Saccharothrix violaceirubra: one gene and its partner. The main gene of each other region encodes a partner of the protein of the gene in region 2 in a complex. Links are inferred from orthologs where the notes say so. Each region holds a gene or a part of one and is shown on either strand. Other genes may lie near its edges.

The links.
Region 1: the proteins of pcrA (region 2) and uvrB are in contact, whole or in part, in a crystal structure (PDB 7EGT), measured with the Thermus thermophilus proteins. The link is inferred for Saccharothrix violaceirubra from one-to-one orthologs. Residues at the interface, in WP_096412145.1 of Thermus thermophilus: His654, Arg656, Phe657, Gln666, Asp668, Glu669, Lys680, Arg681, Leu682, Ser683, Lys685, Tyr686, Ala687; in WP_096411307.1 of Thermus thermophilus: Glu23, Leu25, Arg26, Asp27, Gly28, Glu29, Arg30, Phe31, Arg55, Glu326, Asp327, Phe328, Glu379, Ser382, Gln383, His398, Gly400, Arg401.

Annotation. Positions count from the first base shown.
Region 1 is NZ_JACHJS010000001.1:1,644,242-1,658,538, reverse strand. Bases 5,900-8,799 are described here. They hold uvrB (excinuclease ABC subunit UvrB), read right to left. Parts: upstream 8,475-8,799; coding sequence 6,324-8,474; downstream 5,900-6,323. Other genes in these bases: F4559_RS08275 (DUF5685 family protein), read right to left, coding at 8,522-8,799; F4559_RS08285 (MmcQ/YjbR family DNA-binding protein), read right to left, coding at 5,900-6,169. Also shown: F4559_RS08305 (S9 family peptidase), read right to left, coding at 1-645; F4559_RS08300 (TerC family protein), read right to left, coding at 709-1,704; F4559_RS08295 (alpha/beta fold hydrolase), read left to right, coding at 2,003-4,864; F4559_RS08290 (ABC transporter permease), read left to right, coding at 4,861-5,787; more of F4559_RS08285, read right to left, coding at 5,825-5,899; more of F4559_RS08275, read right to left, coding at 8,800-10,066; F4559_RS08270 (ribonuclease FAU-1 family protein), read left to right, coding at 10,147-10,674; F4559_RS08265 (ribonuclease FAU-1 family protein), read left to right, coding at 10,786-11,304; coaE (dephospho-CoA kinase), read right to left, coding at 11,339-12,532; F4559_RS08255 (hypothetical protein), read right to left, coding at 12,555-13,169; rpsA (30S ribosomal protein S1), read right to left, coding at 13,240-14,297. UniProt on the Escherichia coli protein: The UvrABC repair system catalyzes the recognition and processing of DNA lesions. A damage recognition complex composed of 2 UvrA and 2 UvrB subunits scans DNA for abnormalities.
Region 2 is NZ_JACHJS010000001.1:327,275-341,709, forward strand. What follows is about bases 4,660-7,697. They hold pcrA (DNA helicase PcrA), read left to right. Parts: upstream 4,660-5,050; coding sequence 5,051-7,345; downstream 7,346-7,697. Other genes in these bases: F4559_RS01695 (chorismate mutase), read right to left, coding at 4,660-4,880; F4559_RS01705 (MFS transporter), read right to left, coding at 7,420-7,697. Outside these bases: F4559_RS01670 (hypothetical protein), read right to left, coding at 1-251; F4559_RS01675 (hypothetical protein), read right to left, coding at 412-1,149; F4559_RS01680 (hypothetical protein), read right to left, coding at 1,305-2,219; F4559_RS01685 (hypothetical protein), read right to left, coding at 3,138-3,458; F4559_RS01690 (arginase family protein), read left to right, coding at 3,529-4,578; more of F4559_RS01695, read right to left, coding at 4,575-4,659; more of F4559_RS01705, read right to left, coding at 7,698-8,769; F4559_RS01710 (M23 family metallopeptidase), read right to left, coding at 9,201-9,953; F4559_RS01715 (hypothetical protein), read left to right, coding at 10,693-12,297; sucC (ADP-forming succinate--CoA ligase subunit beta), read left to right, coding at 12,746-13,915; sucD (succinate--CoA ligase subunit alpha), read left to right, coding at 13,918-14,435. UniProt on the Escherichia coli protein: A helicase with DNA-dependent ATPase activity. Unwinds DNA duplexes with 3'-5' polarity. Translocates on single-stranded DNA with 3'-5' polarity. Initiates unwinding more efficiently from a nicked substrate than double-stranded DNA.

The DNA of each region.
Region 1 (14,297 bases), 1.3 Mb from region 2 along the record:
CGTCTCCTCGACGCCGAGGTCGCGGTCGGCGACGAACAGCAGTCGCGTGCCGTCGGCCGACCACGCCGGGTCGGCGACGTCGACCGTGCCGTCGGTCAACTCGACCGGCCGGGCGTCGGGGTCGAGCGCGTCGACGGTGAACAGGCGCGCCGGCCGGTCGCCGGTGAAGCCGATGTCGTCGAACCGGTAGTCGAGCCGGGTGATGTGCCGGGGCGCCTCGGCGTCGGGGGTCGGTGTCACGCCGTCGAGTTCCGAGCCGTAACGGCCGGGTTCGGGGACGCGCGCGACGAACGCCAGCGTGCGCGAGTCCGGCGACCACACCGGCACGCCCGCGCCCAGGACCAGGTCCGTGAGCCGCCGGGCGTCGCCGCCGGCCGCGGGCATCACGTACAGCTGCGGCGCCTTCCCCTCCCCCGGCACCCGGAGGAACGCGACCCGGCCGCCGTCCGGCGAGAGCCGGGGAGCCAGGTCGCGTTCGCCCCACGTGTAGCGGTGCGCGCCCGAACCGTCGAGCGCGACGCGGTGCAGCGCGCCGCGGTAGGCGTTCGCGCCGACGTCCGGTGTCGAGACGTCGACCAGGACGAGGTCGCCTCGCACCGAGACGGAGCCGGGAAGGGTCAGCGACGGAAGGTCATCGGGGCGCACGTCCAGGGACGTTACCCCGACTTGTTCTTAGCAAGGCTTACGAGATTTTGACGCTCACAGAAATCACGCGCCGACCTGCTTCACGGCCTCCGGATCGCGCTTCACCTTGATGAGCGAGGCGATCGTGGTAATGGCGAGTACACCCACGATCACGGAAAGCGACAGGCCGATCCCGATGACCGGGACGTCGAGCGGCTGCCCGTCGTTCAGGAACGGCAGCGAGTTCGTGTGCAGCGCTTCCAGGATCAGCTTCACGCCGATGAAACCGAGGATCACCGACAGGCCGATGGACAGGTAGACCAGCTTGCTGAGCAGGCCGCCGAGCAGGAAGTACAACTGGCGCAGACCCATGAGCGCGAACGCGTTGGCGGTGAAGACCAGGAAAGGTTCCTTGGTCAGACCGAAGATCGCCGGGATCGAGTCGAGCGCGAACAGCAGGTCGGTCGTACCGATCGCGACCATCACGATGAACATCGGCGTCACGTACCGGCGACCGTCGATCTTCAGGAACGACTTCGCCCCGTGGTAGGCGTCGGTCACCGGGAAGACCTTGCGGACCACGCGCAGCGCCGCGTTCTCCTTGAACTCCTCGGACTCGTCGTCGTGGTCGGTGCGCACGAGCTTGTAGCCGGTGTAGATGAGGAACGCGCCGAAGATGTAGAACACCCACGAGAACTGCGCGATCATGGTCGCGCCGAGCGCGATGAACACGCCGCGCATCACCAACGCCATCAGGATGCCGATCAACAGCACCTTGTGCTGGTGGATCGCGGGCACCTTGAACGTCGTCATGATGATCAAGAAGATGAACAGGTTGTCGACGCTGAGCGAGTACTCGGTGATGTACCCGGCGAAGAACTCGCCCGCGGGCGTACCGCCGGCGAAGTACCAGATGCCCAGACCGAACGCCACGGCGACGGCCACGTAGAAGGTCACCCAGCGGCCGGCTTCCCCGATCGTGACCTCATGCGGTTTCCGGTCGACGATCACGAGGTCGACCGCGAGCAACACCAGCAAACCGACGATCGTCGCGATCCACAACCACGCGGGAACAGCCATTGAGCAACCCTCCGGTTCTTGGCACACGCGCATGCCAATGACCGGAGGTCTCCTCCACCCGTCCGATGATCGGACCTGGCCGACGGAACCGGGAACCCGCCGTTGGGTTCCGTGCTGACGGCACCGCCGCTTAGGGAGTACTCCCCTCCATGTACGGCTACCAGTCTCGGGTATGAGCCCGCCTCCGCGCCACCCGAGGGTGACCGGACCCACCCGAGACCGGTACGTGAGCTGAGGCACGGATGTCCGATTCTCAGCAAAACCGGCCCGGTGGCGGTCGCCACTCTAAGGTCATGAGGTGGCCCTCTCCTCCCGCCTCCGCGGCAGGTGGTCGCTCCCCGCGCTCGTCCTCGTGGTCGCCCTGGTGGGCGCCGTCGTGGTCTGGACGCGCCAGGGCGACGACCCCGTCCCGGTGAGCACCCGCGACGCGGTGATCGACGTCCCGGAGAGTCCGGACAGCGACCGGACCATCGGCATCGACACCACCCTGTACCTGCCGACGCGCACCCCCGCGCCCGCCGTGCTGCTGGCACACGGGTTCGGCGGCGGCAAGGCGAGCGTGACCACCCAGGCGACCGAGCTCGCCCGCGCCGGCTTCGTCGTCCTGACCTGGTCCGCGCGCGGTTTCGGCCGCAGCGCCGGGCAGATCGAGCTGAACTCGCTCGACCACGAGGTCCAGGACGCGCGGAAGCTGCTGGACTGGCTGGCCACCCGCGAGGAGGTCCGCACCGACGGCCCCGGCGACCCGAAGGTGGGCGTGACCGGCGGGTCCTACGGCGGCGCCCTGGCGCTGTCGCTCGCGGGCGTGGACAAGCGGGTCGACACGATCGCGCCGGTGATCACGTTCAACGACCTGACCCAGGCCCTGCTGCCCAACGCGGCGAGCACCACGGACGTCGACACCACGACCCCGGCACCCGGCGCGTTCGCCGACGACGGCGTGTTCAAGCGCTCGTGGGCGGGCATCTTCTTCGCGGCCGGGCTCACCGGCGGCGACCTGGCCAGTCCCGGTCAGGAGGCGGCCGAACCCGGTCGGGACGACGACGGGCAGCAGGCCGCCGAGGTCCCGCAGACCGGGACGGGCACCGAGCGCCCGACGACGCCGCGGACGCCGACGAACGGGTCGTGCGGCCGGTTCGCACCGACCGTGTGCGCCGCGTACACCGAGGTCGCGACCACGGGCAAGGCCGGTCGCACGACCCTCGACGTGCTGCGCCGCGCGTCGCCCGCGACCGTCGCCGGGTCGATCACCGCGCCGACGCTGCTGGTGCAGGGCGAGCAGGACACGCTGTTCGGGCTCGACCAGGCCGACGCCAACGCCCGGCAGATCTCCGCGAACGGCACCAAGGTCAAGACGATCTGGTACTCCGGCGGCCACGACGGCGGCTCGCCCGGACCCGAACTGCGCGCCCGGATCGCCGACTGGCTGGCCTACCACCTGGACGGCCGGGGCACCGACCCCGGCACCGGGTTCGAGTACACGGTCGTCGGCGCGTTCCGCAGCAGCGGCGCCCAGTCCCTGCGCACGGTCGTCGCCGGCGACTACCCCGGGCTCCAAGGACGGCCGGGCACCGGGCGGCGGGCCGTGGCGCTCGACGGCGACGAGCAGGTGGTCGTGAACCCGGCGGGCGGCAACCCGGCGGCCGTGAGCGGCCTGCCCGGCCTGGGCTCGGTGGTCTCGCGGTCGAGCGCGCTGTCGTCCCGGCTGTCGCTGGACGTGCCCGGCCAGGCGGCCACGTTCACCTCCGCCGAGGTGGCGTCGCAGATCCTGGTGACCGGCGCGGCGACCGTGCGATTGCGGGTGTCGGCGGTGACCGGGCCGCAGGGCAGCGCGGCCACCGGCCCGGCCGAGGCCGTGCTGTTCGCCAAGCTCTACGACACCGACGGCGAGCAGTCCCGCACGCTGCCCGGCTCGGCCGTGGCGCCGATCCGGGTACGCGGTCTCCCGGCCGACGGCTCGCCGGTCGAGGTGACCGTGACGTTGCCCGGCATCGTGCGCCCGGTCGAGGGCGGCCACCGCTTCCAACTGGTCGTCTCGACCACCGACCAGGCGTACGCCAACGCCGTCGAGCCCGCCGCGTACCGGATCTCGTTGGCCGCGCCGGACCTCTCGGTGCCCGTGGTGCCCGGCGTGAACGCCACCAGCGAGGTGCCCGCGACCGCCCTGTGGGGCATCGCGGTCGTGCTGCTGGCCTGCCTGGCGGCGGCCGTGATCGCCTGGTTCCGCCGCCGGCTGACCGCCGACCTCGACCCGGAACTGGCACGCGTCCCGCTCGTCATCGAAGGTCTGACCAAGTCCTACCCCGGCGGCCTGCGGGCCGTGAACGACCTGTCGTTCAGGGTCGAGCACGGCCAGGTCCTGGGTCTGCTCGGCCCCAACGGCGCGGGCAAGACCACGACGTTGCGCATGCTCATGGGCCTGATCCAGCCGACCGACGGCACGATCCGCGTCTTCGGCCACCGGGTGCGCCCCGGGGCGCCGGTGCTGTCGCGCATCGGGTCGTTCGTCGAGGGTTCGGGCTTCCTGCCGCACCTGTCGGGCGCGGCGAACCTGCGCCTGTACTGGGCCGCGACCGGTCGTCCGGCGGAACAGGCCCACGTCGCGGAGGCGTTGGAGATCGCGGGCCTGGGCGACGCGATCGACCGGCGCGTCCGCACGTACAGCCAGGGCATGCGGCAGCGGCTCGCGATCGCCCAGGCCATGCTCGGCCTGCCGGACCTGCTGGTGCTCGACGAACCCGCCAACGGGCTCGACCCGCCCCAGATCCACCAGATGCGCGAGGTGCTGCGGCGCTACGCGGCGGCCGGGCGCACGGTCCTGGTCTCCTCCCACCTGCTGGCCGAGGTGGAGCAGACGTGCAGCCACGTGGTCGTGATGCACAAGGGCGCCCTGGTCGCGGCCGGGCCGGTCGAGGAGGTCGCGACGGGCGGCGGCGAGGCGACGTTCCGCGTCGACCGGCCCGCCGAGGCGGCGACCGTGCTCGGCGACCTGGACGGCGTGCACAACGTGCACGTGGACGGCGACCAGGTGCACGCGAGCCTCAACGGCACGCCGCGGGCCGAGGCGTTGAAGGCACTGGTGGCAGCGGGCGTCGAGGTGGACCAGGCCGGTCCGCGCCGACGGCTCGAAGACGCGTTCCTGGAGTTGGTGGGCGAATGAGCACGAACGGGGTGCACACCGATCCGCACGCGGTGGCCGACCTCGCGGAGGCCGCCGAGCACGAGCACGGCGCCGTGGCACCCGACGGGTCGATCGTCGGCTACAAGGCGGGGCGGACGCTGCCGTTGCGCGTGGAGCTGGCCCGCCAGCTCCGCCGCCGGCGGACCCAGCTCCTGCTGGGGTTCCTGGTGCTGCTGCCGGTGATCCTGGTGGTGGCGTTCGAACTGGGCGAGTCGTCGCCCAACCGGCGGGCGGGCGGTTTCGTCGACCTGGCCACGGCCGGTGGCGTCAACTTCGTGGTGCTGACCCTGTTCGTCAGCGCGGGGTTCCTGCTGCCGATGATCGTCGCGCTGTTCTTCGGGGACACGATCGCCAGCGAGGCGTCGTGGTCGAGCCTGAAGTACCTGCTCGCCGCGCCGGTGCCGCGACACCGGCTGCTGCGGCAGAAGGCGCTGGCGTCCGGCCTGCTGTCCCTGCTGGCGCTGGTGCTGCTGCCGACGGTCGCGTTGGCCGTGGGCGTGGTCTGGTACGGCGCCGGCGAGGTGGTGTCGCCGACCGGCGAGGCCGCGCCGTTCGGCCAGGGCGTGGCGGGCGTGGCCCTGTCGGTGGTCTACATCGCGATCCAGCTGTTCTGGGTGGCGGGGCTGGCGCTGTTCCTGAGCGTGTCGACCGACGCGCCGCTGGGCGCGGTCGGCGGCGCGGTGCTGGCGGCGATCCTGTCGCAGATCCTCGACCAGATCACCGCGTTGGAGGACCTGCGGAACTACCTGCCCACGCACTACTCGTTGGCCTGGGCCGACCTGCTGTCGACCGACATCGACTGGTCCCAGCCGGCGAAGGGCGTCTTCTCGTCCTTGGCCTACGGCGCGTTCTTCACGCTGCTGGCCGCGCGCGGGTTCGCCCGCAAGGACATCACGAGCTGACCGGTCCGGGGTCGGCCGCACGGCCGACCCCGGACCCTCAGGGCCGTTTGGACTTCGGCAGTTTCGCCACCACGGAGTCGTAGGACAGGTCGAGCAGCTCCAGCACCTCGTCCTCGGGTACGCCCTTGTCCAGGTCGATCCGGTTCCACCCGTAGCGCCCGATGTAGGCGCTGACCGTGATCGCGTCCGGGAACCGCTCCCGCCACGGCGAGGCGGCCTCGGCGTCGACCCCGCACTTCACCCCGACGGTGGCGGCCTCCAGCGCGATGAACGCGAACGCCTTGCCACCCACCTTCACGACCAGTTCCGACTCACCCCAGGGGTAGGTCTCCTCGGCGCCCGGCTTGCCCAGACAGTGACCGATCACTTCGTCGAGCCGCACGCGCCCGTTCCCCGTTCTCCACGCGAACCCGCCTCCGGGCCCGCCCCACACCGACCGTCCAGACCACCGACGACCCGGCCCACCGACCGTCCGGCGAACACCGACCGACCGGTCGACCGGTGGCCCGGCCACCCGCCGGTCCGATCCGGAGGGATCACTTCACCCCGGCGGCGTCCATGCCGCGCAGTTCCTTCTTCAGGTCCTGGATCTCGTCGCGCAGGCGGGCCGCCAACTCGAACTGCAACTCGCGGGCCGCGTTCATCATCTGGTCGGTGAGCTGCTGCACCAGGTCGGCCAGCTCCGACCGCGCCATCCGGCTGGTGTCCCGGTCGACCAGCACGCCCGAGCTGCGCCCGCCGGGCTCACCGGCCGGCTTCTTGCCCCGCGACGCGTTGCGCCCCGACCCGCCGGGCTCGATGGCGTCCTCGGCCTCGGCGTACACCTGCTCCAGGATGTCGGTGATCTTCTTGCGCAACGGCTGCGGGTCCAGGCCGCGCTCGGTGTTGTAGGCGACCTGCTTCTCCCGCCGCCGGTTGGTCTCCTCGATCGCGTGCCGCATCGAGTCGGTGATCCGGTCCGCGTACATGTGGACCTCGCCCGACACGTTGCGCGCCGCACGGCCGATCGTCTGGATCAGGCTCGTGGCCGACCGCAGGAAACCCTCCTTGTCCGCGTCGAGGATCGCCACCAGCGACACCTCGGGCAGGTCGAGGCCCTCGCGGAGCAGGTTGATGCCGATCAGCACGTCGAACTCGCCCAACCGCAACTGCCGCAGCAGCTCGACCCGTCGCAGCGTGTCCACCTCCGAGTGCAGGTACCGCACCCGGATGCCCAGCTCCAGCAGGTAGTCGGTGAGGTCCTCGGCCATCTTCTTGGTCAACGTGGTGACCAGGACGCGCTCGTCCCGTTCGGCCCGCACGCGGATCTCGTGCACGAGGTCGTCGATCTGGCCCTCGGTCGGCTTGACCACGACCTCCGGGTCGACCAGACCCGTCGGCCGGATGACCTGCTCGACGAACTCACCGCCGGCCTGGCCCATCTCGTACGGGCCCGGCGTCGCGGACAGGTACACCGTCTGCCCGATGCGGTCGGCGAACTCCTCCCACGTCAGCGGCCGGTTGTCCAGCGCGGACGGCAGCCGGAAGCCGTGCTCGACCAGGTTGCGCTTGCGGGACGCGTCGCCCTCGAACATGCCGCCGATCTGCGGCACGGTCACGTGCGACTCGTCGATCACCAGCAGGAAGTCGTCCGGGAAGTAGTCGATCAACGTGGCGGGCGCGGTGCCGGCCGCCCGGTCGTCGATGTGCCGCGAGTAGTTCTCGATGCCCGAGCAGAACCCGACCTGTCGCATCATCTCGATGTCGTAGGCGGTGCGCATGCGCAGCCGCTGCGCCTCCAGCAGCTTGCCCTGCCGCTCCATCAGCGCGAGCTGGTCGGCGAGTTCGGCCTCGATGCCCCGGATCGCCTTCTCCATGCGGTCGGGACCGGCCACGTAGTGCGTCGCCGGGAAGATCCGCAGCTCCTCGACCTCGCGCACCACGTCGCCGGTCAACGGGTGCAGGTAGTACAGCTTGTCGATCTCGTCGCCGAAGAACTCGACCCGCACGGCCAGCTCCTCGTACGCCGGGATGATCTCCACGGTGTCGCCGCGCACGCGGAACGTGCCCCGGTTGAACGCGATGTCGTTGCGCGCGTACTGCACGTCGACCAACGCGCGCAGGAACGTGTCCCGGTCGATCTCGCCGCCGACCTCGAGGTGGATCGACCGGTCGAGGTAGGACTGCGGCGTGCCCAGGCCGTAGATGCACGACACCGACGCCACCACGATCACGTCGCGCCGGGTCAGCAGGCTCATCGTGGCCGAGTGCCGCAACCGCTCGACGTCCTCGTTGATCGAGGAGTCCTTCTCGATGTAGGTGTCGGTCTGCGGGATGTACGCCTCGGGCTGGTAGTAGTCGTAGTAGCTGACGAAGTACTCCACCGCGTTGTCGGGGAAGAACTCCTTCAGCTCGTTCGCCAACTGCGCCGCCAGGGTCTTGTTCGGCGCCATCACCAGCGTCGGCCGCTGCACCTTCTCCACGAGCCACGCCGTGGTCGCGGACTTGCCGGTGCCGGTGGCGCCCAGCAGCACCACGTCGCGCTCCCCCGCGCGCACGCGCTTCTCCAGCTCCGCGATCGCCGCGGGCTGGTCGCCCGCCGGCTGGTACTCGCTGACCACGCGGAACCGCCCGTCGGTGCGGGGGATGTCGCCGACGGGACGGTGGGACGAGTGCGCCTTGACCGGGATCTCGGTTGGGAAAGCCACGGGCACGACGGTACGCCGTGGGTCCGACAGTTTCCGGTCGCCGCCGGTCAGCAGTTGCAGTCGCAGCAGTCGCAGCAGTTGGCGCAGTTCCCGTCGCAGCAGTCGCAGTTGGTGCACCACGCCTCGCGCGCCTTGCCGCTCCACGGACCGGGGTACGGGTCGCGACAGCAGTACTGGCAGGTGCCGCACTGGTAGAGGACGGCCAGGCAGCCCGGGACCACACCCCGTGGGCGTGGCGGGCGCACCAGCTTGGGCCAGAACCACAGGCCGCTGCCGGGCGAGTCGCCGGTGCCGCGACGGGGCTTCTCGCGCGGCGGCGGACCACCGCCGGTGTTCCCCGGCGCGACCGGCGGCGGACCGGACGGGAGGTGGTGGCCCTGCTGGTGCGGGTGGCCATGCTGGTGCGGGTGGCCGGGTTGGTGCGGGTGGCCGGGCGGCGGCTGGTAGGGCGGATGGCCGGCTTCTCCCCCACGACCCGACCCGTCACGACGGTCGGCCGCGACCGGTGCGGAGTGGTCCGCGGTTCCCGCCCACGACACCGGACCTCCCCCGTCACGGACGCCGTCGGCTCCTCGCGGGCCGGACGGGACCGGACCGGGGTGACCCGCCGCTCCGACCGCCCGATCGGGCGAGACCGGGTCCGGGCCGTCGAGGTGTCCGAGGGCGTTCGGCAGGTAGCCGGCCGGACCGCCGGGCCGCCACTCGTCGGCGTGGTCGTGCTCCGTCCGGCACCGGTGGGCACCGTGGGGGTCGCCGAACGCGCGCCTGATCGACTCGCGCACCTCGTGCACGAGCAGCCGGTGGACCAGCCGGTCGTCGGCGAACTCGGCCTCGGCCAAGGCGAGCTTGATGCCCAACGCCGCGTCGTCGCACAGCCGCCGGGCCTCGTCGAGCGACGTGCCCGTGGCCAGGAGGGGGTTCCAGGCGCCGGACGCGCGGTCCGCGTCGAGGTCCTCCACGGCGTCGATCAGGTGCGCGAGCCGGCCGAACAACCGGCCGACCTCGCGCAGGGGCGCCGCGTTGCCGGGGCGTCCGGACAGCAGCGCGCTCGCCGCGACGGCCTCTCCCGCGGCGGTCTCGGTCGGCTCGGTGACCACCAGGACGGGGCTGCCGAGGTGGGCCGCCGCCTCGACGTCCGACTGCCGGAGCACGGCGTCGACCAGCACGGACGTGTCGAACCCGAGGTCGACGCCGGTGGCGCGGGCCTGCTTCGCCCAGCGGCGGGCGACCTGGCGGCCGACGCCCCGGGCGGGCGCGGCGGCGAACAGGCCGTCGCGGTCGGCCACGTGGTCGCCGACCTTGGCGGACGCGAGCACGAGCGACACGGACGCGGCGAGCCGGGCACCCGTGCCGACCGCGACGTCGGCCGACTGCATGCCGCGCAACGCGCACGGTCCGGCCGACCGGCGCGACGGTCCGGTCTGCGCCTCGACCAACGCGGAGATCACCAGGCCGTCGTAGTTGGTCACGAGCCGGGCGAGGTGCCCGTGGTCGTCACGCAACGCCAGGCACAGGCCGCACAGGTGGGCGAGCCACGAGGCCCGAAGATCGTCCGCCAACCGGTTGCGACAGGGCCTGATGATTCCGAACACCGCCGAAGAGTAAGCGACACTCCCACTTTCGGGTGACACAATCAGGCGATCAGGGGTCACGGATGCTTAAAGTTCGGGATGTGACGGCGAGCGCGACGGGAACTCACATCCACCCCCCGAAGATCGAATACTTCGACCTCGACGCGAAGAGCAACACCGACCCGAAGGGACACCTCCGGGGCGTCGAGGAGTTCCGCCTGACCCGACACGGCCTCTACATGTCCCGCCCGGTCGCGGGACACCCCCGGCTCGCGCACTTCGAGTCGTGGTTCCTGCCCGCGCACGGCCTGCGCGTGACCCGGCAGTCCTGGCATCCCGGCCACGAACCCGACTACGACCTGTACGTCGACATCGTCGAGATCACCTCCGGCGGCTCGGTGTGGAAGACCGTCGACCTCTACCTGGACCTGCTGGTCCGCACCGGTCGGGGCGTCACGGTGCTGGACACCGACGAGCTGCTCACCGCCGTCACGGCGGGCTACGTCCGCCCCGACCGCGCGCGGTGGGCGTTCGAGACCGTGTACCGCGCGGTCGACGGGATCGCCGCGCACGGCCACGACGCGGTCCGCTGGCTCGCCGCGTGCGGCACGGTCACCACCTGGCGGTGAAAGGGCCGCGCAATTCCAGTTGAGACAGACGGTCACCGTTGCGCAGAACGTGATGTAACAAATCAACCTGACCGGTTACCCGCCGCATACTTGCGGCTACCCTCGGGTCGCGTGGGAGCCGTCATCACACCGCGGTTGGTCGACGTGGTCGACACCGTCAATGCCGTGCGCAGCTTTTCGCCGGGCGCTTCGCGCGCGTTGAGCGAATGCCGGGTCGAGCACTGGGGACTCCGGCTCGAATGCCCCACCCCCGAGGACCCGTCGGTCGACGCCGAGATCACCTGGCTGCTGCCGGACGTCGGCGTGCGGCTGACCCACCAACGCCCCCGGTCTCGGCACGCCCGCAGCGGACCGACCGTGATCACCGCCGTGCGCGTCGAGGTCGACGGCCGCACGTGGCGGACCACGGACCTGCTGCTGGGCCTGGCCGTGCCGGGTCGCACCACGCCGCGCATCGTCTGCGCCGAGGAGTTCGCGGCGGCGGTGGCCGGGCGCGTCCTCGGTCCCGAGGACGCCGACCAGGCGCTGCGGACCGTGCACCGCACCCTGGAGGACCTGAGCCTGCACCGGCACGACATCGGCTCGTGGCTGGTCCACCGGGGCATCTACGACACCTGGCCGGCCGTGTAGGCGTCACCCGGACGAAGGTGCCCGAACGCGTGGTTCAGGGTGCCTGAGTGGAGGACTCGCGGGGTCGGCGGGCGTGGAAGGCGTCGGCGCGGGCGGTGGCCGCGGCGAGCCAGGGTTCCTTGGCCGAACGGTAGGCCACGCCGTCCGGGTCGCCGGAGTGCGCCGTCGACAGGTCCCGCTTGACCTGCGCGTACTCGGTGCGGGCGGACTCGTCGCCGCGCAACCAGTCCCGGAACCGCAGGGCCCAGGTCCACGCCGGGCCGCCCTCGACCCGCACGTGCAGCGCCACCCGGCGCTTCGGGTCGGCGCCCGCGTGCGACCGCTTGTGCCACGCCGTCGGGTCGTCGTCCGGGTACCGCACCGAGTCGAACCCCGGTCCCAGCGCCGGGAAGCCCGCCGCCGCCAGCGCGGGCGCGAGGTCGTCGGCCTCGGCCAGGGACGTCACCCCGAGCTGGAGGTCGAGCACGTCCTTGGCGGCCAGCCCCGGCACGGCCGTCGACCCGATGTGCTCGACGTGCCGCCCGCCGGCCGCGAACGAGATCCGCGCCGCGATCCGCGCCGCCTGCGCGGGCCACGTCCCGTCGTACTCGACCACCTTCGGCGGCCCCGACGCGGCCCGCCCGTGCCGCACGTTCGCCTCGTAGGGCACGAGCCGGTCGGCCCACAGCTCGTCCACGGCCGCGAGCACCAGGTCCGGCGTCCCCGAGTTGTCCAGCCACACGTCGGCCACGGCCCGGCGCGCGGTCTCGTCGGCCTGCGCGGCGATCCGGTTCCGCGCGTCCCGCTCGGGCAGCCCGCGGGCGACCAGCCGGGTCACCCGCTGCTCGACGTCCGCGTCCACGATCACCACCAGGTGGTAGGCGGGCGCGTACCCGTTCTCGACCAGCAGCGGCACGTCGTGCAACACGATCGCGTCGACGGGCGCGGCGTCGACCAACTCGGCCGTGCGCGCCTGGACCTTGGGGTGCACGATCCCGTTGAGCGTGTTCCGGGCCGAGTCCTCGCTGAACACGATCGCCGCGAGCGCGGCCCGATCCAGCGCACCACGACCGTCGAGCACAGCGGCGCCGAACGCCGAGACGATCTCCCGCAACCCGTCCGTGCCCGGTTCGACGACCTCGCGGGCGAGCTTGTCGGCGTCGACCACCACCGCGCCGTGCTCGGCGAGCCGCCCGGCCACCGTCGACTTGCCCGACCCGATTCCCCCGGTAAGACCGACTCGCAACATGGCCCTCAGTCTGCCCTGGCGGTCAGGCGTCCTCGACCGGGGTCATGGCCTGCTGCGCGACGGCGGCGAGGAACGGCGTGCTCTGGTCGTCGGGCAGGAAGCCGGTCTTGATCCGCACCACGAACGTGGTCTTGCCCAGCGAGCCGAGCAGGAGGCGTTCGGTCGACGTGGTCACGACCGCGGCCTTGAGCTTGCCGACGTCGGTCTCGCCGACGGTGGCGCCCTCGCGGCGTTCGGCGTCGACGCTGTCGGTCACACGGTCCTTGGCGGTGGCGTCGTCGGCGTAGGTCGCGAGGCCGACGACCACCGGCGCGGCGGCCAACGGCTGCCGCTCGCCGACGCCGTAGTAGCAGTCCATTTTGGCCGTGCGGCCCAGTGTGGGCTCGGGGACGCCGACGATGCCGCGCGTCTCGCCGCCGATCTCGCGGCCCAGCTTCTGGTTGAGCACCTCGACCGGGACGATCAGCTCGCACTCGTCCGGCGGTGCGCGGTCGACCATGGCCGGGGTCCGCACGACCGTGGTGGGCGGCAGGATCGTGGGGATCTGCGGGGTCTTGGGCACGCTCGGCGCGGTCGTGGCGCAGGCCGTGCCCAGCACCACCGACAACACCGCCGGCACCAGCATCCGCCTGCCCATAGGTTCCCCAAGATAGCGCAAGACGACGGCCCCGCACCGTAACGGTGCGGGGCCGTGATCATGCCTGTGGTCAGGCGCCGCCCGACAGCTTCTCGCGGAGCGCCGCGAGCTGCTCGTCACTGGCCAGCGTGCCGCCGGCCTGCGCCGGGGCACCGCCGGTGGACGACGCGGCTGCCGGGGCGTCGCCGCCGGAGGAGTAGTTGGTCTCCCCCGCCGCCTCTTCCTCGGCCGCGGCGGCCTTGGCGATCTGCTTGATGTGGGCCTCGTAGCGCGTGTGGGCCTCGGCGTACTGCCGCTCCCACTCCTCGCGCTGCTTGTCGAAGCCTTCCTGCCACTCCTGGGTCTCCGGGTCGAAGCCCTCGGGGTAGATGTAGTTCCCCTGGTCGTCGTACTCGGCGGCCATGCCGTACTGGGTCGGGTCGAACTCGGAGTCGACCGTGAAGCCCTCGTTGGCCTGCTTGAGCGACAGCGAGATCCGGCGCCGGTCCAGGTCGATGTCGATGACCTTGACCATGACGTCGTCGCCGACCTGCACGACCTGCTCCGGGATCTCGACGTGGCGCTCGGCCAGCTCGGAGATGTGGACCAGGCCCTCGATGCCCTCGTCCACGCGGACGAACGCACCGAACGGAACCAGCTTGGTGACCTTGCCCGGCACGATCTGGCCGATCGCGTGGGTGCGGGCGAACTGGCGCCACGGGTCTTCCTGCGTCGCCTTGAGCGACAGCGACACACGCTCGCGCTCCATGTCGACGTCGAGGACCTCGACCGTGACCTCCTGGCCGACCTCGACGACCTCGGAGGGGTGGTCGATGTGCTTCCAGGACAGCTCGGAGACGTGCACCAGGCCGTCGACGCCACCCAGGTCCACGAAGGCACCGAAGTTGACGATCGAGGACACGACGCCCTTGCGGACCTGGCCCTTCTGGAGCTGGTTGAGGAACTCGCTGCGCACCTCGGACTGGGTCTGCTCCAGCCAGGCGCGACGGGACAGGACCACGTTGTTGCGGTTCTTGTCCAGCTCGATGATCTTGGCCTCGAGTTCGCGGCCGACGTACGGCTGGAGGTCGCGCACGCGGCGCATCTCCACGAGCGAGGCGGGGAGGAAGCCGCGCAGACCGATGTCCA
Region 2 (14,435 bases):
AACAGCTCGGTCACGTGCAGTTCGCGGCCGGACAGTCCACGGCCGGGCAGTTCTCGGCCGGGCAGTTCTCGGCCGGGCAGTTCTCGGCCGGGCAGGTCGGTGCGGGGGGAGGCGATCCTGACGGTGCCGGGCTCGTCGTCCTCGATCCGCGGGATCGGCTGCGTCTCGGCCTCGCGCCGGGCGATGAGGTCCGCGACCGACAGGCGGTCCGTCGACCCGTCCAGCCGACGGCGTTTGTCGTCGTTCGACACCGCAACTCACCCTTCCCGGAGCGAGCCTCGCGCTCACTGACCGGGAACATGGATACCGAATCGTGACCGAATCCGTAACCCCTTTGGCGGAAGTTTCCTTATCAAACGTCGATAAATGGAACTTTCCGTGACTGCAATCGATCCCAGGGGTTACGGACGGTCAGCTTCGCTGGGCGGAGATGACCTCGGTGCCGACGATCCGGGGCGTCGTCGTGTCGGTCAGCCAGAACAACTGCTCGACCCTGATCCAGTCCCCGGATCGGCCCTGCATCGACACCGCCGCGTGCACGGCGCCGTCGGGCCGCAGCGAGGTCGACTCGATGGTGATCGCCTTGATCCCCTCCCACGCCGCGACGAACTCGCCGGGCGAGGTGCCGACCAGGTCGGGCGACAGCAGTCGGGCCGCGGCGGCGGGCTTGGCGGGCAGCAGCTCGTAGAACCGGCGCACGATGTCCACCTGCGGTTTCGATCCGGCGGTCGCCTCGGGCGGCGGGACGACGACGGCCGCCTCGTCGATCCGGAAGTCCGCGAACGGCGCCACGCTCAGGGACGCGGGAGTGCCGCCGAGTTCGGCCCACAGCTTGTCCGGTCGCAGCGCGGGCGCACCGCTGATCGCGACCGGCGACCGCGTCGCCGGGTTCGTCGGACCGGGCTCGCGCCGATGCGCCAGGAAGGTGGCGGCGGCCACCGCGGCGACCAGGACGAACGCGCCCGTGGCGAACCCGGCGGTCCGCGCGGTGCGGTTCGTGGGACGCGAGTGCGGCTCGACGTCCGCCTCGACGGCGGCCGGTCGTCGGACCGGCGCGCGCAGTGACGTGGGCTGCCTGCGGATCAGTTCCGCCACCGAGACCGAGCCGGTACGGCCGTGCCGTCGGCCACCCCGAGTCGTGCGCTGCACGGGCGACTCCTTCGTGCCTGTGTCGTCAGCGAGAAGAGGTACCGTGCGCGGACGCCACAGGGCCAGACCTGTACCGGAGTTCACTCGTTCGTGGCGGCAGGCGGCACGGAAGCATCCCTCGATCGGCGGAAAAACCCGACGAATGCGGGTCACGCTCAGGCGCTGCCCGTGGGCCGTTCGGAGTCGATGAGCGGGTCATCGGTGGAGGTGAAGACCAGCTCGCGCTTTTCCGTGCTGGTGGTCCCGTCCTTGCGGGTCACCTGGAGGGTGGAGACCGTGACGCCCTTGACCGGGTCGACCTCGATCTCGGTGACCTCGATCTGGGAGACGTCCGCGAGCTGCCCGTCGAACAGCGGCTCGGCGACCGACCGGAACACGTCCGAGGTCAGCCCGAGGGCGGTGTCGCGGTCGGTGGCGAGGTCCTCGTAGAAGCGCTCGGTCCGGTGCACGATCGCCGCACCGCCGACCGCCTGCGGGTCCGCGCCGGGCAGTGCGAGCACCTGGGGCGCCGCGGCCTCGACGGGTGCGGACCGCGTCGGTCCGGTCGTCGGCGCCCACCCGGTGCCCGTGACCTCGACCGGTGCGGGCACGGCGAGCACCTGCGGCGCCTGCGGGTCGACGGCCGCCGTCTCCGTCGCCGGACCGGTCAGCACGGGGACGCCGACGGGGTAGCGCGGCGTCGGCATGCCGATCCGTTCGGTGGGCCCGCCGGCCCCGACCAGCTTGGCCGCGACGACCGTCAACCCGATCAGCACGCCCGCCGACGAGAGCACCGCGAACCAGGCGGCCTGCTTCCACGTGCGCGGCGGCGTCACGGACGCGGGCACCAGCCCGATGTTGAAGCACCGCAGCCCGCCGGGTTCGTCGTCGTCGAGCGAGTCGGAGATCCGGGGCAGGGGGGTGGTCTCCTCGGCCGGGTCGGTCACGGGCGCCAGGGGCGTGGTGTCCTCGAAGGGGTCGGGCGGCGGAGGTCCGTCCGGCGACGAGGAGTCGACCCGCCGCCCGCCCGGTCCACGACCCGCGGGACCGACCTTGCCCGTCCGGGGCTTGCGCCGCCCGGACCCGCCCACCGGCTCGCGCCTTTCCCGGTCGGGCTGCCGGCGGTCGGGGTGCTCCCGGTCCTGGACGACCCGCTCGGAAGCGCCCGGCGCGGGGCGTTCGGCCGGAGTCGCACCGGTCCTGTCACGAGAGGACGGGGCGACCCGCTCGGACGACCTCGACCCGGTCCGCGCGCGTTTCCCGGACGGGGTCTGCCCGGCCTGCGTGTGCGTGCTCGCCGCGGCCCGGTCGGGAGGGGACCCCGCTCCGGACGATGTCGGGTCCGTGCGGCGGGCTCCGGTCCGGGTGCCTGTCCGGGGCGAGCGGAGGTCGACCTGCGTGGTCGGCCTGGCCTGGCCGGGCGAAGTCGGGCCGGACCTGCCCCGTGCGGGTGTCCCGGCCGCGGCGGGTCCGACCTGTGTGGGCGCGGTCGTTCCGGCCGGGTCGGGGGGAGGAGGTCCGACTTTCCGGGACGACGTGCGTCCGGTCCCGGCCACCTCGATCGGGGCGGGTGGGGCCTGGTCGGGCGAGGCCGCTCCGACCCGCCCGGGTCGGGCGTTCCGCGCGGAAGGGGCCGGTACCGGGCCGTGTCCGGGGACCGGGTGCGTGTGCTCGCCAGGACCCGGCTCACGGGGTGGCGGTGGGGTCGTGCGGCGATCGCCCGGCCCGGGCTCCCGTCGCGGCGGTGCGACGGGGGGCGGGCGGTAGGGGTCGCGTTGGGCGGGGATGGCCTCGGGTGTGCGCACCCGGCCCGTGTCCGGGTGTGCGGTGTCGCCGCCGGCGGGCGGTGTCACGTTGTGGCGGCGGTGTCGTCCTGACCGTTCCGGTTCCCCGATGACCATGGTTGCGCGGACCCCTCTGCTTCCCGGACGCCCAGCCTAGGTGGCCGCGGCACCCGAATCCGCCCAGGTCAGCCCGGTGACACGAGGTGACACTCGGAAGAGTGAAGTTCAGCCGCCGCTGTTCAGGCGCTTGCGGGCGCTCTGTAGCGAGTTCACGGCCGCGAGGCCGCCGCCTCCCGCGATCAGGGCGCCGATCACGTCCCCGGAGATGCCGGTGCCGGTGGTGAGCAGCCAACCGAAGAGCGCCACGGCGGTCGTCACGCCCGCGACCGTGTACCTGCTGCGCACGTACTGCGCGATGGGCGCACCCGCCGCCGACTTCTTCTTCGCGGCCGAGCCCAGCATGGCCAGGTAGCCGTCGTGCGCGAGCGTCGCCAGCACGCCGATGATTGCGATGAGACCCATGACAAGGCCGACAACTGCTTCCATGACCTCAGTGTGCCCGGCGGCGAAGTCGCTGGACCATCCGTGATCGCCCTGATATGCCCCTGGCGTGGAAATGTTCTGGCACGACGCCTGTCTCGAGCACGACACCGGCACCGGCCTGTGGGAGCTGCCCGGCGAGTGGGACTGGCTCGACGTGCCCGAACCGCACCCGGAGAACGCCGCCCGGCTGCGCACCTTCCGCCACGCCCTGCGCATCGGCCCGATCGCGCCGCACCTCGCGTGGCGCACCGGACGCCTGGCCACGCCCGACGAGTTGGCCCGCGTGCACACCCCCGCCTACCTCGAAGAACTCCGCGAAGCCTGCCACCGGGGCGAACGCGTCGCGCTGGAGACCAACACCGTGGTCGGCCCCGGCTCCTGGGCGGCGATCCTGGCCGCGGCGGGCACGGCCCTGAGCGCGTACGAGTCGTCGGCCCGCCTGGCGTACGCCCTGGTCCGCCCGCCCGGCCACCACGCCCAGCCCGGCCTGCCCGACGGGTACTGCATGGTCAACAACGCCGCCCTGGTCGCGGAGACGGCCCGGCGCGACGGCCGCCGCGTGGCCGTCCTCGACTGGGACGTGCACCACGGCAACGGCACCCAGGAGATCTTCCGGGACACCCCGGAGGTGCTCACCGTCTCCGTCCACATGCGGCACGGCCCGTGGGGCGCCAACCACCGGCAGACCGGCGCCCCGGCCGAGAGCGGCCCGCACAACGTCAACGTCGAGCTGTCCCTGGGCGCCGGCGACCGGGCCTACGAGCGGGCGTTCGACGAGATCGCACTCCCGGCCGTCGCGGAGTTCGGCGCCGACCTGCTGGTCTGCGCCTCGGGGTTCGACGGCTCGGCGTTCGATCCCAACGGCCGGCACAACCTGAGCGGTGCCGGGTACCGCGCGATCGGCCGGCGGGTCGCGTCGCTCGACCTGCCGACCGTCCTCACGCAGGAGGGCGGCTATCTACGCGGTTACGCCGCCCTCTGCCTGCACTCGCTGATCGAGGGCCTGCTCGGGCTCGACCTGCTGGCCGACCCGTTGGCCTACGTACCCGACGACGACGGGCGGACGGAAGCGGACCTCGACCTCGTCCGCGCCGCCCTGAAGCCGTACTGGTCCTTCGCCTAGCGACCCATCGGGCCGCGGCCCATCTTGAGCAGGGCCATCGCCAGCTCACGGCCTTCCGGGCCCAGTTCCCGGTAGCGGTTGAGCACGTCGATCTCGCGGTTGTGCACGATCCGGGTGCCGCCGGCGGCCATGCGCGCGGCGCCGATCAGCCTGGACACCTCGACGCGGCGCTTGACCAGCCGCAACAGCTCGGCGTCGAGGTGGTCGATCTCGGTGCGCAGGTCGTCGATGTCCGGGGCGGTGTCGGTGCTGTTCATGAGGTGTGGCCTCTCTCGGTTCGAGTCCGCCTGCCCCCAGCGCACGAAGCCCCGGGGTCCGAGGACTCCGGGGCTTCGTGGTGGCTTGGCGCGCTAGCGGTCCACGGGAGCCGGAGTCCGGATCCCGTAAAAAAACTCGAAGTTGGCCGCGAGCACCCCGACATCATGCCACAGCTCCCGGAACTGTCGGTGCCACCCGGTAACGTGGACCGACGATGAGCGCCTTGTTCGATCTGCCTTCGAGTCCCCCCGCCTCCCGGTCCGCGCGGCTGCTCGACGACCTCAACCCGGCCCAGCGCCGGGCGGTGGAGCACGCCGGTGCGCCGCTGCTCGTCGTCGCGGGCGCGGGCTCGGGCAAGACGCGCGTGCTCACCCGCCGCATCGCCCATCTCCTCGCCGAACGGGACGTGCACCCCGGCGAGATCATGGCGATCACGTTCACCAACAAGGCCGCCGCCGAGATGAAGGAGCGCGTGGCCGACCTGGTCGGCGCGCGCGCCCGCGCGATGTGGGTGTCGACCTTCCACTCGATGTGCGTGCGCGTCATGCGTCGCGAGGCCAAGACGTTGGGCATGTCGTCCAACTTCTCCATCTACGACTCGGACGACACCCGCCGCCTGATCACGCTGGTGGCCCGCGACCTCGATCTCGACCCCAAGCGCTACCCGGCGCGCACGCTCGCGATCCACATCTCGAACCTCAAGAACGAACTCGTCGACTTCGAGACCGCCGCCGACCGGGCGGCCAACGACCTCGAACGCCGCGTGGCCGAGGTGTACGCGAGCTACCAGCGGCGGCTCACCGAGTCGAACTCGCTGGACTTCGACGACCTGATCATGCGCACGGTCGAGTTGCTCCAGAACCACCCGGACGTGGCCGAGCACTACCACCGCCGCTTCCGGCACGTGCTCGTCGACGAGTACCAGGACACCAACCACGCGCAGTACACGCTGGTCCGCGAGCTGGTCGGCACCGGCGTGGACGGCGTGCCGCCCGCCGAGCTGTGCGTGGTGGGCGACGCGGACCAGTCGATTTACGCGTTCCGCGGCGCCACGATCCGCAACATCGAGGAGTTCGAGCGCGACTACCCGCAGGCGACCACGATCCTGCTGGAGCAGAACTACCGCTCGACGCAGAACATCCTGACCGCGGCCAACGCGGTGATCTCGCGCAACCCCGGCCGCCGGGACAAGCGGCTGTGGAGCGACCTGGGCGAGGGCGAGAAGATCGTCGGCTACGTCGCCGACAACGAGCACGACGAGGCCGCGTTCGTGGCCAACGAGATCGACCGGCTGGTCGACTCGGGCGACGCGACCAACGGCGAGATCGCGGTCTTCTACCGCACGAACAACCAGTCGCGCGTGTTCGAGGAGATCTTCATCCGGCTCGGCCTGCCGTACCGGGTGGTCGGCGGCGTCCGGTTCTACGAGCGGCGCGAGGTGCGCGACGCGCTGGCGTACCTGCGCACGCTGGCCAACCCCGAGGACACGGTGTCGTTGCGCCGCATCCTCAACGTGCCCAAGCGCGGCATCGGCGACCGCGCCGAGGCGTGCGTGTCGACGTACGCCGAGCGTGAGCGGATCAGCTTCGCGAGCGCGCTGCGCGCCGCCGTGGAGGGGCGGGTGCCGCTGCTCAACCCCCGGTCGCAGCGGGCGATCGCCGGGTTCGTGGAGCTGCTGGACGAGCTGGGCGCGCTGGTCGAACGCGGCGACGACGTGGCCGACGTGCTGGAGGCCGTGCTCGACCGGACCGCGTACCGCGCGGAGTTGGAGGCGAGCGAGGACCCGCAGGACCACACCCGCGTGGAGAACCTGAACGAGCTGGTCACCGTGGCCCGCGAGTTCGGCGACCTGGGCGCGGCGACCGAGGACGGCCCGGCCGAGGGCACCTTGGCCGCGTTCCTGGAGCGCGTGGCGCTGGTGGCCGACGCCGACTCGGTACCGGACGCGGAGTCCGACGGTGTGGTCACGTTGATGACCCTGCACACGGCCAAGGGCCTGGAGTACCCGGTGGTGTTCTCGACCGGGTGGGAGGACGGCGTCTTCCCGCACCTGCGGGCGTTGGGCGACCCGACCGAGCTGGCCGAGGAGCGCCGGCTGGCGTACGTGGGCATCACGCGGGCGCAGCAGCGGCTGTACCTCTCCCGTGCGCTCGTGCGGTCGGCGTGGGGGCAGCCCGCGGCCAACCCGGGGTCGCGGTTCCTGGACGAGATCCCGGCCGAGTTGCTGGACTGGCGTCGGGTGGAACCGCGCCGGACCGCGCCGTCCGCGCCCACGTCGTGGGGTCGCCGGTCGGAGTCGCCGCGGCCGGCGCCGTCGAACGCCAACTGGAAGGACACACCCGCCCTGAGCCTGGAGGTGGGCGACCGGGTGAGCCACGACAAGTACGGGCTCGGCCGCGTGGTCGCGGTGGACGGCTCGGGGCCGCGGGCCACCGCGACGATCGACTTCGGTGGCGCGGGCACGGTCCGGTTGATGCTGATCGGCGGCGTGCCGCTGGTGAAGCTCTAGGCGGCACCGGTCGACGGCGCGTCGGGCTCGGTGATCGGTTCGGACCGGGGTTTCGCGGGTGGCGGGCCCGGTGTTCAGCGCGGCCCGGCGGTCCGTCGTCCGGTGCCTCCGGTCGCCACGAGCACGGCGGCGGCCACGGCCGCCCCGATCGACAGGAGCACGGCCAGGCGGTAGCCGTCGAGCCGGGTCGTGCCGAACGCGCTCACGGCCGTCACGCCCGCCACGCCCAGCGCCGCGCCGAACTGGAACGCGGTGTTGAGCAGACCGCCCGCCAGGCCCTGCTCGGCGTCGGGCACGCCGTCGGTCGCGGCGATGGTCAGCGGGCCGTAGGCGAGCGCGAACGCGATGCCGACGAGGACGGCCGAGGGCAGCACGTCCCAGTACGTCCAGTCGGTGTCGGCACGCAGCACCAGCGCGTAGGCCAGGGTGCCGCTCGCCAGGCCCGCGACCGTGACCCGGGTGAGGCCGAACCGGCGGACGAGCCGGGGCGTCAGGGTGGGCGCGAGGACGGCGTCGATGCCCATGATCAGCAGGGCCAGGCCGGTCTGCCACGGGGTCCAGCCCAGTTCGTCCTGGAGGAACAGCACCAGGATGAACTGGAAGCCGAAGAACGACGCCGCGTAGAGCAGGGCGGCGATGTCGACCGACGCCTTGGCGCGCAGCGTGGCGAACCGGACGAGGGGGTCGGGCACGCGGCGTTCCACGACGGCGAACACGCCGAGCAGGACGAGTCCGCCGAGCACGGCCGTGAGGCTCGGGCCTTCCGCGACGCCGTAGACCAGCAGGACCATCGCGGCGGTCACGATCACCGCGCCGACCACGTCGAACCGGCCCGGGGTGCGCCGCTCGGCGCGGGGCAGGGCCTTGATCGCGACGACGAGGATCAGCGCGGCCAGGACGACGGGCGCGAAGAACACCCACCGCCAGCCGAAGCCGGTCAGCAGGCCGCCGACGACCATGCCGAGCGAGAAGCCCGCCGCGCCGGTCGCGCCGTAGACGATCAGGGCCCGGTCGCGGCGCGGTCCGGTGAACGTGGTCGTGATGATCGACAGGCCGGTCGGGGTGAGGAACGCGGCGCTCAGACCCGTGACGAAGCGGGCGACGACGAGCACCACGCCGTCCTGCGCGAACCCGCCGAGCCCGGAGAAGACGACGAACACCGCGAGCCAGAACAGGAAGACGCGGCGTCGGCCGAACCGGTCGGCGGCACGGCCGCCGAGGAGCATGAAGCCGCCGTATCCGAGCACGTAGGCGCTGACGACCCACTGGAGGGCCGTGGGCGCCAGGTCGAGGTCTTCGCGGATGGCGGGCAGCGCGACGGCCGTCATGGAGATGTCGACGCCCTCCAGGAAGATCGCGCCGCACAGGACGAGCAGCAGGCGCCAGTCGCGTCCCGAGAGCCGGTCGACCGCGGGGGTCGTCATGGGTCCTCCTCATTAGAATGCATGTGCATGCATCCTGCGCGGCTCCGAGTGATCCGTGAAGAGGGCATGGATCACAGCCGGGTCGGGAATCGCGCGGACGCCGCCGCGGTTGCCACGGACAGGGGGTCCGATCTTCGCGGATCGGGGCGCAACCCGGGGGTGGGGTGCGCGTCTTTAGGGATGTTCCAAGCGGGGGGAACCGGACGTTCGGGGACGGACGGGCCGCTTGGGGCAGGCCGGTGTCGGGGGCCGGTCTTGCCACAGGGGGGCGAGGGATCGCCGGGGGATTGATCCACAGGGGGAAGGCCGGACCACCCGCTTCCGGGTGGTCCGGCCTTTTCGTGTGCCGTCGGCGCGTTCAGCCGCCGAAACTGTCGTACCCCTGGTGTTACATCGACCCGTCGTGATCGACGGTCGGGGGAGGTGCGATGTCAGACGCTGACGCCGTTCTCGTTGAGCCAGGTCAGCGGGTTGATCTTCTTGCCGCCCGGGTTCCAGACCTCGAAGTGCAGGTGCGGGCCGGTGGAGAAGCCGCGGTTGCCCATGCGGGCGATCTGCTCGCCGGCCTTGACGCGCTGGCCCTGCTGCACCGAGTAGTCGTTCACGTGGCCGTAGACGGTGATCGTGCCGTCGGCGTGCTGCACGCGGACCCAGAGGCCGAAGCCGCTCGCGGGACCGGCCTCGATGACGACGCCGTCGGCCGCGGAGTAGATGGGGGTGCCGATCGGGCCGGCGAGGTCGATGCCGTAGTGCATCTCGCCCCAGCGACCGCCGTAGCCGGAGGTGAACTCGGCGTTCGCCGGGCGCGCGTACTTGGGGCGCTTGGCCTCGGCGTCGGCCGCCTCGCGGTCGGCGGTGATCTTCTGGCTCTTGGTGAGCTTCTGCGCCTCGGCCTGCGCGTCGACGGTCTTGGCGACCGGGACGATCTGCGGGGCGGAGGGCGCCGTGCCACCGACACCGAACGCGGCGGCGCCGTCGGGCGCGCTGTTCGCGAGGGGGGTGACCTCGTCGCCCGAGGAGGACGAACCCAGGGCGTGGAGCGTCTGACCGGCGCCGGCCGCCGCGAAGGCGCCGACGGCGACGGCCGCGACCACGATCCGGCCGCGCAGCGCCGAGGGCGGCGGCGGCAGCCGGTGCGAACTCACTGTTCGCGTCGCGGCACGGTCCACCGCTTCGTCGAGCACGGTGGAACTCGGATGGCCGCCGGGGGAGCGGTGTTGAGACAAAGCCTGGCCTTCCGTCTTCGGGGAGTCCGGGGAGGAACACCGGGCGGGGGATCCCGGTGAGCCAGTCGGGGTACTGACTCGGTGTCCTCGTTGTGACCGGACCGTGACAACGGACCGGGGGACAGTAACGGCGCGGGACCCTTAAGGGCAATCCCCGGGAAAGACGTCCAGTCGATCGCGCTCGGTCGACAGGTTTGACCCCAATGCAGTTACGCGAAGTAATCTTTTGACCGCGAGACCCAGCACGTGCAGGCACTATGGGGTGTAGGACACATACCCTCCAATGGGTGACGGCGATCACTGTGCACGACGGTGGTGCAAACCTGTCGAGAGCAAAACGTGACCTGAATCACGTATCTCGGGCGCAACGACCTGGAATCACCCACCCAGTGGGTAACCCGACCGGCCCAACGGCCGGTCACTAGGGGTGTTCCGCGCCCGCGGGGCCCGACGACAACCCGCGAAACGGGACGGCCCGCCTCCGCCGGACATCCCAGGGGTGCCGCGGTCCTGTCGCGTGCGGTCTTCCGGTCCGCATTCTCTTCTTTGTCCGTAATGTCGGGCCTCTGGAGTCCCTGTCCGATGCCGCTCGCCCGTACCTGCTTGTCCGTCCGGTGGCGAGCGACCGCTCGGGTCCCGGCGGGCGAACGGTCGCCGTGCACCGGTGCACCCGTGCCGCCCTGCTAGCGTCGGTTCGGTGATCGGCACGGACGACGCCAGCACGGCCCTCGACGTGGACCGCGCGGGCGGCACGAGAACCCTGGTCGCCGCCGTACTGGCGGTCGTCGGCGCCGCTCTCACGGCCCTCGGCGGCATGCTCGGCGTGATCGACTCCCCGCCCGCGTTCGCCTCCTGGTGGCTGCTCCTCCTCACGGCCCTGCCGACGGTGGCCGTCGTCGCCCGGTTCCGGGGCGACGACCTCGCCGGTGCGCTGGCCGTCCTGGCCGCGGTCGAGGTCGGTCGGACCCTGGTCGACCTCCAGTTCCTCGTCGACCCGACCATGACCGCCCGGCCCGAGTTGGCCCGCCTCTCCGCCCTGTCCCCGCCGCCGGTCACGGCCGGGTTCTGGGTGGTGGTCGCCGGGCACGCCTGCGTGATCGCCGCCGGGCTGCTCGTGCTCGGCGCGGTGACGACCGAACCCCGCGAGGAGCGGACGCGGTTCGCGCCGCCCGCTTTGGCGGGTGCGGTGGCGGCCGTGGGGCTCGCGATGACGCCGTTCGGTTCCGACGACGCCTTCGTCCCGGTGCGCGCCGCGTTGGACGCGCCCGGTGTCGTCCTCGCGGGCGGGCTGCTGCTCGTGGTGCTGGTGCCGGTCATCGGTGTGGTCGCCGCGTCGTCGGCCCGGCCCGAGGGGCCGTTCGCCGGGTTGGCCGCCGCGCTGGTCGCGCTCGCCCTGCCGCCGCTGGTGTCCGGGTTCGTCGTCGACGGCCTCCATGTCGGCTTCGCTCCTTTCCTTCTTCTTGTCGCCGCCGCGGTGTTCCTCCTGCCGCAACGCCCGGCCGTCGAGCGCGACCTCGCGTTGCCCGGACCCCGTCGGCTGCACGTGGCCGCGGCCGTGCTGGGGCTGCTCGCCGCCGCGGGCGCGGTCGTCGGCGCGCTGACCGACCAGCTCGTCCTGCCCGCCGGGCTGCCGGCCCCGGTCGACTTCGCGTCCCGCCCGCTGTGGCCGGCGGCGGTCCTGGTGGCGACGGGCGCGCTCGTGCTGCTCGGCAACGCCGCCGCGCGTCCCGCGCTGATCGTGTCGCTGGCGGCGGTGCCGTTGGCCGCCGTGCCCGCGCTCGACGCCGTCGCGTCGGCCACCCGGGTGGCGTCGGTCCAGGCCGGTGCGGGCGCGGTGTTCGCGGCCCTGTCGGTCGTGGTGGCCGCCGCCGCGGCGGTGGTCGGCGCGGTGGCCGGTGCGGTCGAGCGCGAGGAGGCCGACGCGTCCGTGCCGCCCGCGCCGTTGCCGTTGCTCGGCCTGGTGCTGATCGGCCTGCTGCTCACGGCCGGCGCGCTGGTCCTGCCGGTCATCGAGGCACCCGGTCTCACGCCGATCGGCGCGTTGTCGGGGCGGATCGGTTCCTGGGGGCTCCTGGCGGCCTTCGTCGCCGTGGCCGCGGCCGGGCTGGTCGCGCTCAAGGCCCGTCCGGCGCGGGCTTCCGCGTTGCTCCTCGGTGCCGCCGGGGTGCTCGTCGTCCGGGTCCTGGAGTACCCGCTCACGTCCGGCCGTGCCGAGTCCGCCGCTCCCGGCCCCGGCTTCTGGCTCGCCCTGGCCGCCGCTGCCGCCTTCCTCGCGTCGTCCGCCGCCACCCGCCGCCGCTGACCCGCTCTTTCGGGTGGTTCCCCGCGCGAGTCCTCCACTCGGACACCGTGAGTCGCACGCCCGGTCGACGAGTCGCGTCCTGAGGTACCGCGAGGCGTGCTCGGCACACCCGGAGGAACCCGGAACCCACACCGGGCTGACACCGCGCGGACACCCGCGAACAAGGCCGCGGACAGGAGCGGGACTCGCGTCCGAGGGCGTCGATCACGGGTCGTGATCGACCTCACCACGTTTGAGACCCACCTCACGGGTATGGCGTGCGTTCGTCTCCGGGCAGGTCGATAGTGTCTTCCCGAGCCGCGTCGCGCCGGTCCGCCCGAGGCCGCACCGGCGTTCCAGGTGATGCCTGGTACGTGCGCGCACCAGGCCCCCGCCTGGAGCGCCGGAGCATTCCGAAGGTCCGCGCGCGAGGACGCGGCGTCCGACACCGACGTCGCAGGAGACCCGAGTGGACCTGTACGAGTACCAGGCGAAGGACCTCTTCGCCGCCCACGACGTCCCGGTACTGCCGGGCGACGTGGCGAGCACCCCCGCCGAGGCCAAGGCCATCGCCGAGCGCTTCGGGCAGACCGTCGTCGTCAAGGCCCAGGTCAAGACCGGTGGCCGCGGCAAGGCGGGTGGCGTCAAGCTCGCCACGACGCCGGACGAGACGCAGGAGAAGGCCGAGGCCATCCTCGGGCTGGACATCAAGGGCCACATCGTGCACCGCGTGCTCGTGACGCCCGCGTCCGACATCGCGGAGGAGTACTACTTCTCCTTCCTCCTCGACCGCGCCAACCGCACCTTCCTGGCCATGGCCAGCGTCGAGGGCGGCATGGACATCGAAGAGGTCGCCGCGACCAAGCCCGAGGCCCTGGCCAAGGTGCCCGTCGACGCGATCAAGGGTGTCGACCGCGCGAAGGCCGACGAGATCGTCGCCGCCGCGAAGTTCCCGGCCGAGGTCGCCGACCAGGTCGCCGACGTCATCGTGCAGCTCTGGGACACGTTCGTGTCCGAGGACGCCACGCTGGTCGAGGTCAACCCGCTCGTCCGCGACCCCGAGGGCAAGATCGTCGCGCTCGACGGCAAGGTCACGCTCGACACCAACGCCGACTTCCGCCACCCCGCCCACGCGGAGCTGGTCGACAAGCAGGCCGAGGACCCCTTGGAGGCGAAGGCCAAGGAGAAGGGCCTCAACTACGTCAAGCTCGAGGGCCAGGTCGGCATCATCGGCAACGGCGCCGGGCTGGTCATGTCCACGCTCGACGTCGTCGCCTACGCGGGCGAGAAGCACAAGGGCGTCAAGCCGGCGAACTTCCTCGACATCGGCGGCGGCGCGTCGGCCGAGGTCATGGCCAACGGCCTGGACATCATCCTGGGCGACCCGGACGTCCGCTCGGTGTTCGTGAACGTCTTCGGCGGCATCACCGCGTGCGACGCCGTGGCCAACGGCATCGTGCAGGCGCTGCAGATCCTGGGCGACAGCGCGACCAAGCCGCTGGTCGTCCGCCTCGACGGCAACAACGTCGAGGAAGGCCGGCGCATCCTGGCCGACGCGAACCACCCGCTCGTGACCGTGGTGGACACTATGGACAACGCGGCCGACAAGGCCGCCGAGCTCGCGGCTGCGGGGGTCTGACGATGGCGATCTTCATCACCAAGGACAGCAAGGTCATCGTCCAGGGCATCACCGGCGCCGAGGGCACCAAGCACACCAAGCGGATGCTGGCGTCGGGCACGAACATCGTCGGTGGCGTGAACCCGCGCAAGGCCGGGCAGAAGGTCGACTTCGACGGCCACGTGCTGCCCGTGTTCGGCACGGTCAAGGAGGCCATCGAAGCCACCGGCGCCGACGTGACCGTGATCTTCGTGCCGCCGGCGTTCGCCAAGGCGGCCGTGATCGAGGCGATCGACTCCGGCATCGGCCTCGCGGTCGTGATCACCGAGGGCATCCCGGTGCACGACACCGCCGCGTTCTGGGCGCACGCCGTCGCGACCGGCAACAAGACCCGGATCATCGGCCCGAACTGCCCCGGTCTGATCAGCCCCGGGCAGTCCAACGCGGGCATCATCCCGGCGGACATCACCGGCCCCGGCAAGATCGGCCTGGTGTCCAAGTCGGGCACGCTGACCTACCAGATGATGTACGAGCTGCGCGA